Regions from separate parts of the Paracoccus sp. TRP genome, predicted to be linked through region 1. Evidence: riboswitches for the same ligand, from Rfam matches in the RefSeq annotation. Region 1 holds a riboswitch; each other region holds the start of a gene.
The links. A riboswitch is a leader RNA that binds a small molecule or an ion and turns the genes downstream of it on or off. The one in region 1 is predicted to bind cobalamin.
Positions count from the first base shown of each region.

Region 2: it holds a riboswitch for cobalamin, as region 1 does, so the genes downstream of both, PARACOCCUSGL_RS0111180 (TonB-dependent siderophore receptor) here and PARACOCCUSGL_RS0104225 (DUF1636 domain-containing protein) in region 1, are expected to answer to the same signal.
Region 3: it holds a riboswitch for cobalamin, as region 1 does, so the genes downstream of both, PARACOCCUSGL_RS0112225 (ABC transporter substrate-binding protein) here and PARACOCCUSGL_RS0104225 (DUF1636 domain-containing protein) in region 1, are expected to answer to the same signal.
Region 4: it holds a riboswitch for cobalamin, as region 1 does, so the genes downstream of both, nrdH (glutaredoxin-like protein NrdH) here and PARACOCCUSGL_RS0104225 (DUF1636 domain-containing protein) in region 1, are expected to answer to the same signal.

Region 1 is NZ_AEPN01000004.1:150,476-154,621, forward strand. Features, by position in the region: gene bluB (5,6-dimethylbenzimidazole synthase) at 1-141, shown strand, start outside; gene PARACOCCUSGL_RS0104215 (DUF1801 domain-containing protein) at 146-562, opposite strand; gene cobO (cob(I)yrinic acid a,c-diamide adenosyltransferase) at 567-1,178, opposite strand; cobalamin riboswitch at 1,216-1,421, shown strand; gene PARACOCCUSGL_RS0104225 (DUF1636 domain-containing protein) at 1,500-1,853, shown strand; gene cobW (cobalamin biosynthesis protein CobW) at 1,857-2,891, shown strand; gene cobN (cobaltochelatase subunit CobN) at 2,906-4,146, shown strand, end outside.
Region 2 is NZ_AEPN01000018.1:43,963-48,108, forward strand. Features, by position in the region: gene nrdF (class 1b ribonucleoside-diphosphate reductase subunit beta) at 44-1,015, shown strand; gene PARACOCCUSGL_RS0111175 (bile acid:sodium symporter family protein) at 1,024-1,983, opposite strand; cobalamin riboswitch at 2,141-2,357, shown strand; gene PARACOCCUSGL_RS0111180 (TonB-dependent siderophore receptor) at 2,492-4,146, shown strand, end outside.
Region 3 is NZ_AEPN01000021.1:6,268-10,413, forward strand. Features, by position in the region: gene PARACOCCUSGL_RS0112220 (metallochaperone AztD) at 492-1,706, shown strand; cobalamin riboswitch at 1,912-2,113, shown strand; gene PARACOCCUSGL_RS0112225 (ABC transporter substrate-binding protein) at 2,281-3,300, shown strand; gene PARACOCCUSGL_RS0112230 (iron ABC transporter permease) at 3,297-4,146, shown strand, end outside.
Region 4 is NZ_AEPN01000018.1:38,842-42,987, forward strand. Features, by position in the region: gene PARACOCCUSGL_RS0111140 (YeiH family protein) at 1-250, shown strand, start outside; gene PARACOCCUSGL_RS0111145 (DUF6635 family protein) at 289-1,116, shown strand; gene PARACOCCUSGL_RS0111150 (SDR family oxidoreductase) at 1,113-1,874, opposite strand; cobalamin riboswitch at 2,066-2,257, shown strand; gene nrdH (glutaredoxin-like protein NrdH) at 2,349-2,570, shown strand; gene nrdI (class Ib ribonucleoside-diphosphate reductase assembly flavoprotein NrdI) at 2,579-2,995, shown strand; gene nrdE (class 1b ribonucleoside-diphosphate reductase subunit alpha) at 2,977-4,146, shown strand, end outside.

The sequences.
Region 1 (4,146 bases):
ACCGCGCTTTTGCAGGTGTCGCCTGAATGGGAGTTCTCGGCCCTTCTCTGCCTCGGCTGGCCTGAGTTTGAGGATGACACGCCATTGCTGCATCGCAGGGGCTGGCAGGAAAATACCGCCCCCGAATGGCAGCGGCGCTAGGGCCTTACATCTTCAGCCCCGGCAGACGGCTGGCCTGCAGCACCCAATCGGCGAATTGCTTTTCGTCGAACGGGCCTTCGGGAATATGGACATAGCGCACGTCGGGCTGTTTCGAGGCGACAGGCGGCAGCGGATCCAGCTCTGCGCCGCGAAAAAAGCCGACTTTGATATATTTAGTCATGCAGTGAAAGCTGAGGAACCAGACCCCTTCCTCGACCCCGTAAAAAGGCGAATTCCACTTTACCGCCTTTTTCACACCCGGCACGGTGCGGGTGACGATCTGATCCAGCTTTTCGCCAACCTGATGCTTCCATCCCGGCAGCGCGTCGATATAGGCGCGAACGGGGGCTTCGCCATATCCCTTTGGGATCTGCGGATTGCCGCCTGAAAGCAGTTTTGGCTTGTCCTGCGGTTCGGTCATCGTCCTAGAACTCTACCCCCGGCTGGGCCTTGATACCGTCGCGGAACGGATGCTTGACCTGTTCCATCTCTGTTACAAGATCGGCAAGCTCGATCAGTTCCGGCCTGGCGTTGCGCCCGGTCAGCACGACATGGGTCATCGGCTGGTTTTTGCTGCGCAGAAAGACCAGCACCTCGTCCAGATCCAGATAATCATAGCGCAGGGCGATGTTGATCTCATCAAGCAGTACCATACGGATACGGGGATCGCGGATCAGCTCTTTGGCCTTTTCCCAGCCGGCGCGGGCGGCGGCGATGTCACGCTCACGGTCCTGCGTTTCCCAGGTAAACCCCTCGCCCATGGCATAAAACTGGCACAGATCGCCGAAATGTCCGGTCAAAACCCGACGCTCGCCCGTGTCCCATGAGCCCTTGATGAACTGCACCACGGCGCAGGGCATCTCATGGGCGATGCAGCGCAGGATCATGCCAAACCCGGACGAGGACTTGCCCTTGCCCTTGCCGGTATGGACGATGATCAGTCCCTTTTCGCCCTGCTTTCCAGCCATCATCCGGTCACGCGCAGCTTTGATCCTGGCCATCTTCTCGGCATGGCGAAGGTTGTCTTCGGTCGGCATCGGGCACTCCTTTGCTTGACAAGTCGGGACCGGGCGCGCACAGACAAGGGGCGCTGGTTCCTGTCCTACGACAGGCTAAGAGGGAATGCGACAGGCAACCGCCTGGAAGCAGCCGCCCCCGCGACCGTGACCGGAAAGGTCGCCCATAAGCCACTGGCCAAAAGCCGGGAAGGCGGGACGACCGTGGGCCCCACAGGCCCGAATCCGCAAGCCGGGAGACCTGCCCGCGCAAAGGATTGACCGGCGGACGGGGTGTTCCTGCTGGGGCTTGGGGCATATGTCGCGCCCCCGCGCCCTGCCGCCATAACGGATGAAGGGCGCATGACAGTCACCTTGCATGTCTGCATCACATGCCGCGCCGGCCTGCCCGTCCCCGACGGCGAGCCCGTGCCCGGCCTGCGTCTGCTGCAGGCGCTGACCGCCGAGACCCTGCCCCAAGGCGTGCGTATCGTTCCCGTCGAATGCCTGTCGGCCTGCGCCAATGGCGCGGCGATCGCGCTGTCGGGCCCGGGCCGGTGGACCTATGTCTATGGCAGCATGTCGGCTGATGACGCCCCCGAGATCATGCAGGGCGCCGCCGCCTATGCCGACGCATCTGACGGCATCGTCCCCTGGCGCGAACGCGTCACGATTTTCCGCAAGCGCAGCCTCGCGCGCATTCCTCCGATTGGGTAGCACATGACCGACCTGACCAAGACCCCAGTGACTGTCATCACCGGCTTTCTGGGCGCCGGCAAGACCACGCTGATCCGCCACCTGATGCAGAACCCGCAGGGCAAGCGGCTGGCAGTTCTGGTCAACGAATTCGGCACAATGGGCGTGGACGGAGAGATCCTGAAATCCTGCGCAGACGAAAACTGCCCGGCCGAAAACATCATGGAGCTGTCGAACGGCTGCATCTGTTGCACCGTCGCCGATGACTTCATCCCGACGCTTGAACGGCTGATGGCAATGCCGGTCAGGCCCGACCACATCCTGATCGAGACCTCGGGCCTTGCCCTGCCGAAACCGCTGCTTAAGGCGTTCGACTGGCCGGCGATCCGTTCGCGCATCACCGTGGACGGGGTGATTGCACTGGCCGATGCCGAGGCGGTTGCGGCAGGCCGTTTTGCCCCCGACGTGGCGGCAGTCGAGGCCCAGCGCGCCGCTGATGACAGCCTTGACCACGAAACGCCGCTTTCCGAGGTGTTCGAGGACCAGATCGCCTGTGCCGATATCGTCCTGCTCTCCAAGGCTGATCTGGCGGGCGAACAGGGGCTGGCCGCCGCCCGCGCGGTCATCGAGGCCGAGGCCCCGCGCAAGCTGCCGATCCTGCCGCTGGTTGACGGGGTGATCGACCCGCGCGTCATCCTGGGCCTCAATGCCGCGGCCGAGGATGACCTTGCCGCCCGCCCCAGCCATCATGACGGGGCCGAGGATCATGAGCATGACGATTTCGACTCGGTGGTGATCGAACTGGCCGAGATCGCGGACCCCGCTGATCTGGCCACCCGCATCGAACGGCTGGCGCGGGAACAGAACATCCTGCGGGTCAAAGGCCATGTCGCCGTCCTGGGCAAGCCCATGCGGTTGCTGGTGCAGGCGGTGGGTGAAAGGGTGCGCCACCAATACGACCGGCCCTGGGGCGATGCCCCCCGCAACTCGCGCCTCGTCGTCATTGCCGAGCATGACGATATCGACGAGGCCGCGATCAGGGCGGTTCTGGCCGCATAAGCGCCGAATAAGCCATGCATGTCGTCTTTCGCGAAAGCCGTGGGCTGGAAGAAACCGAGGTTCCGACCGACCCCGGCCAAAGCCCCGCCGAGCTGATCGCACTGTCCTATTCGGACAGCGATCTCGGCGCTTTCGCTGCAGGCTGGCACCGTGCGTCAGGGGGGCTGCCCTCGCTGCGGCTGTGCAATCTATCGGCGCTGCGGCACCCGGTTTCGGTCGATCAGTACTGCGAGACGACGCTTGCCGGGGCGCGGGCGATTCTGGTGCGGCTGATCGGGGGTGAACCCTATTGGTCCTATGGAGTCGCCAGCCTTCAGGATCTGGCGCGCAGACGGGGTATCGCGCTGGCCTTTCTGCCCGCCGACGGGCGGCCTGACCCGACGCTTGACCGTTATTCGACGCTGCCGTTGCCGGTGCTGCGCCGGCTGACCACGCTATGCGATCAGGGCGGCGCGGTCGCCGCGCAGATGGCCTTGGCAGAGCTGGCGCATGCTGCGGGCCTGCACACCGCGCCGGTTCAGGGCGAGGCTGCGATCCCCGAGTTCGGATTTTACGACCCCGATCACGGCGTTATTCAGCGGCCAAAGCCCGGGCTGCTCGTCAGCTTTTACCGCAGCTATCTGACCTCTGCCGATCTGGCGCCAGTCGATGCGATGATCCGCGCCCTGCGCGCCGCGGGACTGGACGCAACCGGAGTATTCGCGCCCTCGCTCAAGGCACCGGGCTTTGCAGAATGGCTGGCGCCACATCTGCCGGGGGTTGCGGCGGTGGTAAACCTGACCGCCTTTTCTGCCCGTGACGATGCTGGCGCGACGCCCTTTGACGGGGCCGACGGCCCGGTCTTTCAGGTGGCGCTTTCCACTGCCCCGCGCGAGCTATGGGCCGCAGAAGAACGCGGCCTTTCCGCCGCAGATCTGGCGATGCACGTGGTCCTGCCCGAGGTTGATGGCCGCATTTTTCTGGGCGCGATCAGCTTCAAACAGGCGCAAGAGCGCGACCCGGATCTGCAATTTTCTCGCATGATCCACGTCCCGGATGATCAGCGCATCAATGCGGCGGCGGCACGGGTGCGGGCTTGGCTGAACCTGCCCGCAAAACGCCGCGCAGTGGTGCTGTCGACCTATCCCGGCAAGATCTATCAGCTGGCCCATGCGGTTGGGCTTGACGCCCTTGCATCAGCCGGGGCGATGCTTGGCATTCCACATGACGATCTGGGCCGCAGGCTTAAGGCCGGCCGTCTGCACTGGCCGCAGGC
Region 2 (4,146 bases), on a different contig from region 1:
CGCACCCCCGAGGATATTTGTACACGAAAGAAAGGCTCTTCGGATGAAGGACCAAGCGCCGCGCCTGCCTTTGCGGGCGATCAACTGGAACCGGCTGGAGGACGAGAAGGATCTGGAGGTCTGGAACCGTCTTACGGTGAATTTCTGGCTGCCTGAAAAAGTGCCGCTGTCAAACGACGTGCAAAGCTGGGCAACGCTGCGGCCCGAAGAGCGCGAACTGACCATTCGCGTCTTTACCGGGCTGACGCTTCTGGACACGATCCAGAACTCGGTCGGCGCGCCGGCGATGATGCCCGACGCCCTGACCCCCCATGAAGAGGCGGTGCTGTCGAATATCTCTTTCATGGAGGCGGTACACGCGCGCAGCTATTCTTCGATCTTTTCGACGCTCTGCCTGACGCCAGAGGTGGATGCAGCCTTTCGCTGGGCTGAGGAAAACCCGCATCTGCAGCAAAAGGCGCGGCTGGTGGTCGATGAGTACCAGGCCGGTTCCTCGCCACTGAAGCGCAAGATCGCCAGTGTCTTTCTGGAGAGCTTTCTGTTCTATTCCGGCTTTTACCTGCCGATGTATTGGTCAAGCCGCGCCAAGCTGACCAATACCGCCGACCTGATCCGGCTGATCATCCGCGACGAGGCCGTGCATGGCTATTACATCGGTTACAAATATCAGCGCGGTCTTGAACGGCTGGACGAGGGTGAGCGCGCCGCGCTTAAGGATTTCGCCTTTTCGCTGATGTTCGACCTGTATGACATCGAGGCGAAATATACCGCCGAGCTTTATGACGGCATCGGTCTGACCGAGGATGTCAAAGCCTTCCTGCATTACAATGCCAACAAGGCGTTACAAAACCTTGGCTATGAGGCTCTGTTCCCGCCCCAGGCCTGTGAGGTGAACCCGGCGATCCTTGCCGCCCTGTCGCCCGATAGCGAAAACCATGATTTCTTTAGCGGATCGGGGTCAAGCTATGTGATCGGCAAGGCTGTCGCCACTGAGGATGAGGACTGGGATTTCTGATCCCGGCCCTATCCGTGCGCCCGTCTTTGCGCGATGGCCGAGCAGACGAGCAGTTGCGTCATGTGATAGATCATCACCGGCAGCACGGTAGCCCCCACCGCTGCTGCCGGAAAGATTGCCGTGGCGATGGGCAACCCGCTTGCCAGGCTTTTGGTCGAACCACAAAAGAACAGCACGGCCTGATCTTGGGGTGGTAGGCGGAAGAGCCGTCCCGCACCCGCCATGATCCCCATGGCCAGCGCCAAAAGCAGCGCCGTGACCAGAAAACACAGGATCAGCCCCGGAGCGGGGATCGCCGACCAGATCCCCGCGACCGTTCCTGCGCCAAAGGCTGAATAGACGATCAGCAGGATCGAGCCCCGGTCGACCACCATGGTCAGTAACCGGTGACGCCGAACAAAACCTCCGATCCAGCGGCGGGTAAGTTGCCCTATAGCAAAAGGCAGCAGGATCTGGACCGCGACTTTCTGGATCGCGTCGAGGCTTGCGCCTCCGCCTTCCTGATGCAGAAGATGGGTGACGAGCAGCGGGGTCAGCACCACGCCTACAAGGTTCGACAGAGAAGCCGCGCAGATCGCCGCCGGCACATTGCCATTGGCAATCGAGGTGAAGGCGATCGAGCTTTGTACCGTCGAGGGCAGCACGGCAAGAAACATCAGGCCCATGGTCAGTTCAGGCCCCAGCACCTGGCCAAACAGTGCCGCCAGCCCGAGCCCGAGCAACGGAAACAGCACATAGGTCGCGGCAAAGGTCAGTCCCTGCAGGCGCAGGTTCAGCAGCCCTGCCTTGACCGATGCCGGATCCAACCGCGCTCCGTACAGAAAGAAGAGCAGCGTTACAGCCCAGAAGGTCGCCCCTGACAGCAGATCCGCCGCCATGCCGCGCGCAGGCAGGAACAAGCCCAGCAACACCATGCCAAGCAAGAGCAGCATGTAGGTGTCGATGCCGATCCGTTTCAATGCGTTCATCCCTGACCTCCTGACGCGGATGCCCCCTGTCTCATACAGATCGGCGGCGGGCACAAGGCGGGGATCACGGATCATGCCGTTGCGCCCTGAACGCAGGGGCAGCATACCGCCAGGGGCTGTTGCCGCGATGGCGCTTGACAGCTGATGCTGCTGTGCGGCAATGCAAAGCCGCTACGGTTCCGGCGCTTCAGCCGGATGAAAAGGGAACGCCGGTACGCCTTATGGTCCGCGAAGGACCGGGGCAAGTCCGGGGCTGCCCCCGCAACTGTATGCGGAGAGCGATGGTCGATGATGCCACTGGGATAAAACCCGGGAAGGCCGGCCCGAGCAATGATCCGCAAGCCAGGAGACCTGCCGCAGCGATCACCCATTTCCGGCGCGGGGTGCGCCAGGAAAGCGGCCATCCCGCAGAGGTGACATTCACCATCCCGCAGGCTCTGCCCAGAGCCTTTACGGGATATTCTGCAATTCGCGGGTCAGTGACCCGCACTGGAAAGGCCAGGTCGGAATGTTCAGAACCACCGTTTCCCTTATCGCCATTACCGCCGCGCTGCTGCCTGTGATCGTGAGCGCCGAGGAGGTCCCCGAAACCGTGATCCTTGATCAGGTCGTATTGTCGGGCGGCCTCTCTCCGGTCGTCGAAAGCGCCTATGGCCGCGCCTATACCGTCCTGACCGCCGAAGATCTGCAACAGCGCCGCGTCACCACTGTTCAGGACGCGCTGCGCACCGTCCCCGGCCTGTCTGTCACCTCGACCGGAGAGTCGCTGACCAGTATCCGTATTCGCGGCGGTGAGACCAACCATGTCTTGGTGCTGATCGACGGGGTCGAGGCCAACTCTCCCGGTAGCGGGGATTATACCTTCAGCGGAATGCTTGCCGAGGATATCGAGCGCATCGAGGTGCTGCGCGGGCCACAATCGACCATCCACGGCGCCAATGCCGCATCGGGCGTGATCTCGATCACCACCCGCCAGGCCCGCACCCCCGGCCTTCATTATGGCGGAACGGTCGAGGTCGGCGGGCTCGGGACCCGCACGGCCAGTGCCTATGTGCAGGCGCGGGGTGAGCGCGGCGGCATCAGCCTGTCGGCGGTGTCACGGCGCAGCGATGGCGAGGATACATCCCGCACCCCGGGCGGGGATACCGACTTCAACGACCACGACACACTGGGCCTGACCGGCTCGTACGAATTGACCGATGGGATAAGCGCGGGCTTTACCCTGCGCCGCCGCTGGCAGGAATATGGCTATGACGGGACGAGCTGGACCGCCGTAGACTCTCCCGATGATTATGTGATTGATACGCCCTTTACCGCCAAACGCAACGAAACCTATGGTTCGCTCTGGTTAGAGGCAGAGGCGCTGGAGGGGCGGTTTCTGCACCGCTTCGTTCTGTCCGGCTCGAACCAGACGGCAGATCATTTCAACGCAGGTGTCCCGGATTACGACGATGCCTCGCGGCTGCGGGATATCAAATATACCGGCAGTTGGGCACTGGACGGCGGCCATGTCCGCGATGCACAGCAAAAACTAAGCGTGGCGCTGCAAGCAAAGCGCGAGACTTACGAAACTTCGAACGCTTACGGGGCGAACCGTTACGAGCGCGACAGCAAATCGGTGGCGCTGGAATATCAGGGCCAGTTCGACAACGGCCTTGGCATTCAAGCCGGGCTACGCCGCAGTTTCAACGACGTTTTCCGCGATGCCACCACCTGGAGCATCGCCGGCGCCTGGGCCCTGCCCGACCGCGACTTGAGGCTGCGCGCAGCAGCGGGCAAGGCAACCGTCAACCCGACCATGTTTGAACTTTATGGCTATACCTCAGGCACCTATCGGGGCAATCCGGACCTACGCCCCGAGACCAGCCACAGCTATGAACTGGGCGTGGACTGGACCTTTGCCGAGGGGCGGGCAAATCTGGGCGCGACACTTTTTACCAGCAAGGTCGAGGATATGATCACCGGCGCTGGCACCACCTCACAAAACATCTCTGGCACCAGCACCCGCAAGGGATTCGAGCTTGAGCTCGACTATGATGCCACCGACTGGCTGCGTCTGGGCGCAACCTATACCTATATGGACGCCCGGACCGAGGACGGAAAGCCGGTTCCCCGTCAGCCGCGCCATCAGCTGGGTCTGCGCGCCACGGCCGATTTTGCACA
Region 3 (4,146 bases), on a different contig from region 1:
GCCCGCACCGCCGGACAGCGACGCCCGCTTCTCGACCAGCATTCGGCGGCTCTGTGGCCTATCCCCGGCAAGCCTTTGTGCGGTAATTGGCACTGAACCGCCGCTGGCGCGGAAATGCTCCTGATCGGCCCTGCCCGTCAGGTCATGCGTGATGCTGTATCACGATCATGGTGAAAGGCGGGCTCAGAACCTCGCTACAGCGAACACATGTTGTCCGCCGCATGGAAGCTCCGATGGCGATCTCTGTTTTGTCCGGGAGCAAGCGGCGCTCCCCCTGATCCGCAGATCCGGCGGCATTTTCCCGAGGCAAGTCTCTTGTCGTTCCATTTTGGTAATGTAATAACATTACTAAACTGAGTCCGTCGCCAGCGATGCTCCGGTCCCGCCCCGGAACTGCAGTTTTCTGCAGCCGGTCCCTGCTGCCCTGCAGGGACCAGCGGAAACCGGGCAAGCTAACCGCAACCCATTCCGAACGACCAAGGAGGCTAATCATGCTCAGACAATTTGCGGGTGCCAGCGCCCTGACCCTGATCCTTGCTGGTACCGGCATTGCCCATGACCACAAGGATGACACCGTTTACCGTGTCTTTGTGGGCGATCATGAGAAAGGGCAGATCACCGCCTTTGACCTGTCCAAGCCCGCGCATCGCTGGACTTTCCAGACCACTGGACAGGTCAAGCTTTATCCGGTCGCGGGCGGTGCGGTGGTCGCCGCAGTCCAGTCCGAGGCCGATACCGTGCAATTCATCCGCAGCGGTATCTCACTGCACGATCATGGCGATCATCAGGACCTTGAGGTCAAAGAACCCGCAGCCATCGACCTGCACCTGTCGGGACCCCGGCCCTTTCACCTTGTCGCGCACGACGGCAAGGTGGTGCTGAATTATGACAAGGGCAGCTATGCCGAGATTCTCGACAGCGCCGCGCTGGCCGCGGGCAAGGTCGAGCCGGTGAAGTTCCCACAGGCCCGCGCCCATCATGGCTTTGTCACGCCACTGGGAAAAAGCTGGCTTTCGACCGTCGCCTCGGACGAACCGGTCGAGGGCGATGCCTCGGTACCGCGTCTGGGCCTGCAAGCCTTTGACGCCAAAGGCAACCCCACGGGCAATCTGGCCACCTGCACCGCCATCCATGGCGAGGCTTTCTCGGGCGCCTATCTGGCCGCCGGTTGCAAAGAGGGCGTGCTGACCGTCAAGGCGGGTGATCAGGGGCCGGAATACAGGCTTTTGCCCTATCCCGAGGATCTGCCCAAAGATGTGACCACCGGGACCCTGCTTGGCTCATCCGGGATGCAGATCTTTCTGGGCAATTTCGGACCCAAGGGCCTGGTTGTCATCGACCCCGAAGAGGCCCCGCATTATCGCTATATCGACCTGCCGTTCCGCCGGGTGGATTTCGCGCTAGACCCAGCCAGCCCCGCGACAGGCTATGTCCTGACCGAAGATGGCAGCCTGCATCGTGTGAACCTGCTTGACGCCGCTCTCAGCGACAGCACCAAGGTCACCGCGCCATATTCGATGGACGGCCACTGGAACGATCCGCGCCCGCGCATTGCCGTCGCCGGGGACGAGATCGTGCTGAGCGACCCGAATGCCGGGCTGATCCGGCGCATCTCGACCAAGGATTTCAGCGAGGTCGGCACCGTACCGGTCGAAGGCAGGCCATATAACATTGCCGTGGTCGGCGGCAGTGGCGTAACCCACTGATATAACAGCTGATCCGCTTTCATGACCTGACAATTTCAGATGCGCCGGCCGGGCTCTATGTGACGCGCATCATGCGAGGGCCGGAAAGGCCACGACAGGATACACCACTCCCCCATCCTGACGCGGTTTTCCTTGGCCCTTCCCGGCCTGTGGGGGCAGTCCCTGCCATGGAAGCCAGATTTACCTTGTTCATCCGCAATTTGGCGGGTAGTTGCCCGGTGTCGGTTTCCATATGGAATTGAAAGGGAATCCGCCACCGGACCTGTCCGGTGAACCGGAACTGCCCCCGCAACTGTAGGCGGCGAGGACATCCACGAAAATGCCACTGTGGCCATGCGCCACGGGAAGGCCGTGGAAAGCCCCGCGACCCGCCAGTCAGGAGACCTGCCGACACCCGTTTCAACGCAGCCCGGGCGGGGTGTCCGGGGAGGTGTTCGATGAATTTGCCCAAAGGGTGCCTTGCCGCGCCCGTCCCAGCCAGCATCAGGCCCTGCCGCAAGGCAAGGGCGCTTGTCAGTTTTTGGGCCGCTCCTCTCCTCCCGTCCCTGGCTGCCCTCACAACCGGAGACAATTCATGTTTGCCCGCACACTGACTGCCGCGCTGCTTGGCGCGGCCACCATGATCCTTGCCACCCTGCCCGCAGGCGCACAGACCCAATATCCGCTGAGGCTGCAAAACTGCGGCGTCGATCTGACCATCAGCCATGCACCTGACAGCGTGGTCAGTGTCGGACAGGCCGCGACCGAGATCCTTTATTCGCTGGGGCTGGCCGACAAGGTCCAGGGCACTGCCGTCTGGTTCAGCGAGGTCCTGCCCGAATACCGCGAGGTGAATGCCTCGATCGAGCGGCTGGCCGACAACGATCCGAGCTTTGAATCGGTGGTGGCGAAAAAGCCCGGCCTGGTCACTGTGCAATACGAATGGCACATCGGTCCTCAAGGAATCGTCGCCACGCGTGAGCAATTTGCCGATGTCGGCATCCCGACCTATGTGCTGCCCGCGGACTGCTGGAACAAAGACAACAGCAGCGGCTCGGACGGGACCCGCAATGCCATGTTCCAGATGGAATCCGTTCATGCCGGCGTTCTTGAACTGGCACAGATTTTTGACGTGCCGGAACGGGGTGAGGCACTGGTCGCCGATCTGAAGGCGCGCGAGGCGGCGGCAGTTGAAAACGCCCGGTCGCTGAACCTGAAAGATGCCTCGGCCGTGTTCTGGTTCTCGTCGGCCGAGATGGACGTTGATCCCTATGTCGCGGGCCGCAAGGGACCACCCGCCTATATGATGGAAAAACTGGGGCTGAAGAACGTCATCGAAAGCGATGAGGAATGGCCGACCGTCAGCTGGGAGACCATCGCCCGCGCCAATCCTTCGGTCATCGTCATCGCCCGGATGGACCGTCGCCGGTTCGAGGCTGACGATTACGAACGGAAGATCGAGTTCCTGAAGTCCGACCCGGTAACCAGCCAGATGGAGGCGGTTCGCAATGACCGGATCGTGGTGCTTGACGCCCATTCGATGGACCCCTCGATCCGCAATGTCTCGGCGCTTGAAACACTGGCCGGGGCGCTGCCGGCCTTTAACCTCGAATGACGGTCGCGACGGTCCGCAGCTATCGCCCGCGCGCGCCCGCGTGGCGATGGATCTTGGCAGGCAGCCTTTTGACGGTGGCGATCCTTGCCGGGGTTATCATCGGCGAAATGCCCCTGCCGCCTGATACCGTGCTGGCGGTGCTGGCCAACAAGCTGTTTGGTGCCGGATATCCGGTGGACTCGATCAATGCGGCGATCATCTGGAATTATCGCATGCCGCGCACTTTGGTCGCGGCTGCCTGCGGCGCGGGACTGGCGCTGTCCGGGGTGGTTTTGCAGGCGCTGATCCGCAACGCGCTGGCTGACCCCTATCTGCTGGGGGTATCAGCAGGGGCGTCGACCGGCGCGGTCGCGGTGACGATCCTTGGCCTTGGCGGCGGCGCGCTGGGCCTGTCATCGGGCGCTTTTGCCGGGGCGCTGTTGGCCTTTGGCCTGGTCGCGGCGCTGGCGCGAGCTGCCGGAGGCGGCCCCGCCCAGCTGGTATTGGCGGGGATCGCGGGTTCGCAGCTGTTCAACGCGCTGACCAGCTTTTTCATCGCCAGGTCGGCCAATGCCGAACAGGCAAGGGGCATCATGTTCTGGCTGCTCGGCAATCTGTCGGGCGTGCGCTGGCCGGATGTGTCGCTGGCGGCTCCGGCAGCCCTGATCGGCTTTCTGGCCTGCCTTTGGCATGTAAGGGCGCTGGATGCCTTTTCCTTTGGTGCGCAATCGGCAGCGGCACTGGGCATTTCCCTGCGCCGGGTGCAGGGGATGCTGATCGGCACGACCACGCTGATGACCGCGACCATGGTCAGCCTTGTCGGCTCGATCGGTTTCGTCGGGCTGGTCGTGCCCCATGCCATGCGCT
Region 4 (4,146 bases), on a different contig from region 1:
CCCGACGCCGTGGTTCGTATTAGGATTTATAGCTGTGGTGGTGCTGAACAGCGCCCTGCCCCTTCCCGAGGCGCTGCATGCCGAAGTCGCAGGCCTGACCGCCTTTCTGCTGACCATGGCACTTGCCGCGATGGGGCTGGAGACTGATCTGCGCAAGCTGCGCGCCAAAGGCATACGACCCCTGTTGCTGGGCGCAGTGGCCTGGCTGTTCATCTCGGCGCTCGGGCTGGGGTTGGTTGCGCTGACATGAGGATTGAGCGCAGCAGCGCCCGCCCCTAGATATGGGCCATGTTGCAGCCCGCCGACACCCGCCCGATGACCCGGCGCGAAACAGAGGTTCGCCGTTTTGTCCGCGACCGCTACGGCTTGCGCGGCACCTTGGCGCTGCATTGCCATGCGCTTGGACTGGACCTGTTGCGCGCGCCGGTGAACGTCATGCTATCGCCACTGTTCCTGCTGGTGCGGCTGGGTGCACCAATCCTGCGGCGGTTAAGGCTGTTGCAGGCAGCAGACTGGCTGGCCGGGCGGCAGATATTCCTGAAATCCGATGTTGCCCGGCAGATCCGGGCCGATCTTGCGTATTTCATCGACGACCTTGCAGATAAGGATCTGGCCCCCAAGGCCCCGCCCGAAAGCATCGCCCGCGCAGTGGCCGATTATGCCGAGACCCGCAACGCCGTCGCTGAGATATCAACATCGCTCATCGTTCTGGTTGCGGGGCTGGTGCTTTTTCATCGCCCGACACCGGGGGTCATCTCGCTTGCCGGGCCGATCGCGCATCTGCAGGCGCAGGCACAGGCAGTGCGGGATTTCGCACTGGGAAGCTGGGCCGGCCGCATGTGGTACTGGGCCTTTCCGGCCGAGCTGTCGACGGCAAAGCTGGTACTGACCGGAATCGGTCTGGCCATGCTGGCCTCGGTCATAACCACCTTTGCCGGGTTGATCGCCGATCCTGTTCAGTTGTGGACCGGCATCCACAGGCGCCGGGTGATGCGCTTGCTAAGACGGCTCGACCGCGCCGAGAACGCCCCGGCGCTTGAGCGTGAGCATGTGCTTGCCCGGCTAGGCGATCTGTCCGATCTGGCGCTGAGCCTGTGGCGCAGCCTCAAGGGCTAGACCTTACAGATTGAATTGCCACCATCGGCCAGCATTGCAGAGCCGGTGATAAAGCTTGCATGGTCAGACAGCAGAAACAGCGCCGCCCGTGCGATCTCTGCGGGCTCAGCCATACGCTTCAGGGCATGCAGGCCCGAGATGAAACCTCCGGTTTCGGGGTTGGTCGCGGCATCTCCTGCCATCTCGGTCAGCGTGCCACCGGGCAGCAGGGCATTGGCGCGGATGCGTTGCGGGCCATAATCCACCGCCAGCGCCTGCACCAATCCGATCAACCCGGCCTTGGCCGCAGCATAGCTGCCCATGCCCGGCAGTACCGCAGTATGGCCGATGAAACTGCCGGTAAACACCAGTGCGCCCCCGCCCCGCGCCAACAGCGCCGGGACCTGCGCCCGCGCGGCCATAAATGCAGCAGTCAGGTTGGTGGCAATCAGTTGCTGCCATTCCGCATCAGCGATCTCATGCACCCGGGCGCCCGAGCCGGTCTGACCGGCATTGTTGAAAGCCCCATCAAGCCCGCCAAACCGGTCCTGCGCCAGCGTGACCAGCGCCTCGGCATGGCCCGGCGCCGTAACATCGCCCGCCAGTACCGCGATGCGACCCGCACCTTGATCGATTCGGGCAGCAAGATCGGTAAGCCGGTCTTCGCGCCGGGCCGAGATCACCAGCCGCGCGCCCTCGGCCGCGAATATCTGCGCTGCGGCGGCGCCGATTCCACTAGAGGCTCCGGTGATAATAATAGTCTTGTCCTTGAGCAGCATTCTGCCTCTCCCATGCTTGTTGCAGGGTCGGTATGGGCCAGGACAGGCACCGGAAAACCCGGTTTCTTGCTTTTGAACAGAATGGTTTCGTTAACATCCTGAATGCGGGCAATTACCCACAGGGACACTACATCTCTGTGGATAGCTTAGGAACCTGCACTATATCTAGTTGACGGCCCGAAACTCTCATGGCTTACTGACGGGGTCATGGTGAATCCGGCCCCGGCCGGACGAAGAAGAGGGAAGCCGGTGAAAATCCGGCACTGCCCCCGCAGCTGTAAGCGGCGAGCGACGCTGGAACACCACTGAGGCCCTGGCTTCGGGAAGGTCAGCCAAGCCGGGACCCGCAAGTCAGAAGACCTGCCATGACACGAGATGACGTAACCGTGCGGCGGGCACGGGGCTGGATCAGGACCGGATGGCATCGCCATCGGCCCGGCCCCTTGTTGCCGACAACACTGAAGGAGCCGAGGCATGACCATCACCGTTTATTCCAAACCCGCCTGCGTTCAATGCACCGCCACCACCCGGGCGCTTGACGCGCGTGGCCTGGCCTATCAGCTGGTCGACCTGACCGAGGACGAGGCGGCAATGGAGCTTGTGACCTCTCTTGGCTATCGTCAGGCCCCGGTGGTCATTGCTGGTGATGCGCATTGGGCCGGATTCCGCCCGGACATGATCGGCCGCCTGTCCTGACCAGCACGATGGGCGGGCTGATCTATTTCTCATCAGGCTCGGGGAACACGGCGCGTTTCGTGGACCAGCTTGGGCTGATTGCCGGGCGCATTCCGATTTCGCCCAAGGACGAGATACCGGCCCCTGCCCGCCCCTATGTGCTGATCTGCCCGACCTATGCCGATGGCGAGGGGCGCGGCGCGGTACCCAAACAGGTCATCCGCTTTCTCAACGATCCCGGCCGCCGGGCGCTGTTGCGCGGCGTCATCGCTGCGGGCAACCGCAACTTCGGCGCGACATATGCGCTGGCTGGCCGGGTAATCTCTGACAAATGCAAGGTGCCGGTTCTTTACCGTTTCGAACTGGCCGGCACCGAAATCGACATTTCCCGCGTCCGGGCGGGGTTAAAGAAATTCTGGGGGACGGAATGCTTGACAATGGCGTAAAGGCCGAACTGGACTATCACGCGCTGAACGCGATGCTGAACCTCTATGACGACGAGGGAAAGATCCGCTTTGACGCAGACCGCAAGGCCGCGCGGCAGTATTTCCTGCAGCACGTCAATCAGAACACCGTCTTCTTTCACTCTCTGGACGAAAAGCTGGGCTATCTGGTCGATGAGGGCTATTACGAGGCCGAGGTCCTTGACCAGTATCCGCGCGAGTTCCTGCACCGGATCTGGGAAGCCGCGTTCCGCCGCAAATTCCGCTTTCCGACCTTTCTTGGCGCCTTCAAATACTACACCAGCTACACGCTGAAGACCCGCGACGGCCAGCGCTATCTGGAACGTTACGAGGACCGGGTGGTCATGGTCGCGCTGGCACTGGCGCGCGGCGATGAGGTGCTGGCGATGCGCTTTATGGAGGAAATCCTTTCAGGCCGGTTCCAGCCTGCAACGCCGACATTCCTTAACGCCGGAAAAAAATCGCGGGGCGAGCTGATCTCGTGCTTCCTGCTGCGGGTCGAGGACAACATGGAATCGATCGGCCGCTCGATCAATTCGGCGCTGCAGCTCAGCAAGCGCGGCGGCGGGGTCGCACTGATGCTGACGAACCTGCGCGAGTCGGGTGCTCCGATCAAGGGGATCGAAAACCAGTCCTCTGGCGTCGTGCCGGTGATGAAGCTGCTTGAGGACAGCTTCAGCTATGCCAATCAGCTGGGCGCGCGTCAGGGTGCAGGTGCGGTCTATCTGCACGCCCATCACCCCGATATCATGCGCTTTCTGGACACCAAGCGCGAGAACGCAGACGAAAAGATCCGCATCAAGACGCTGAGCCTTGGCGTCGTTATCCCAGATGTGACCTTTGAGCTCGCCAAGCGTAATCAGGACATGTACCTGTTTTCGCCCCATGACGTTGAGCGGGTCTATGGCGTGCCCTTCTCGGAAATCCCGGTGTCCGAGAAATATGCCGAGATGGTGGACGACAAACGCATCCGCAAGAAAAAGATCAACGCCCGGGCCTTTTTCCAGACCCTGGCCGAGATTCAGTTCGAAAGCGGCTATCCCTACATCATGTTCGAAGACACGGTGAACCGCGCCAACCCCGTCGCGGGCCGCATCAGCATGTCGAACCTGTGCAGCGAGATTTTGCAGGTT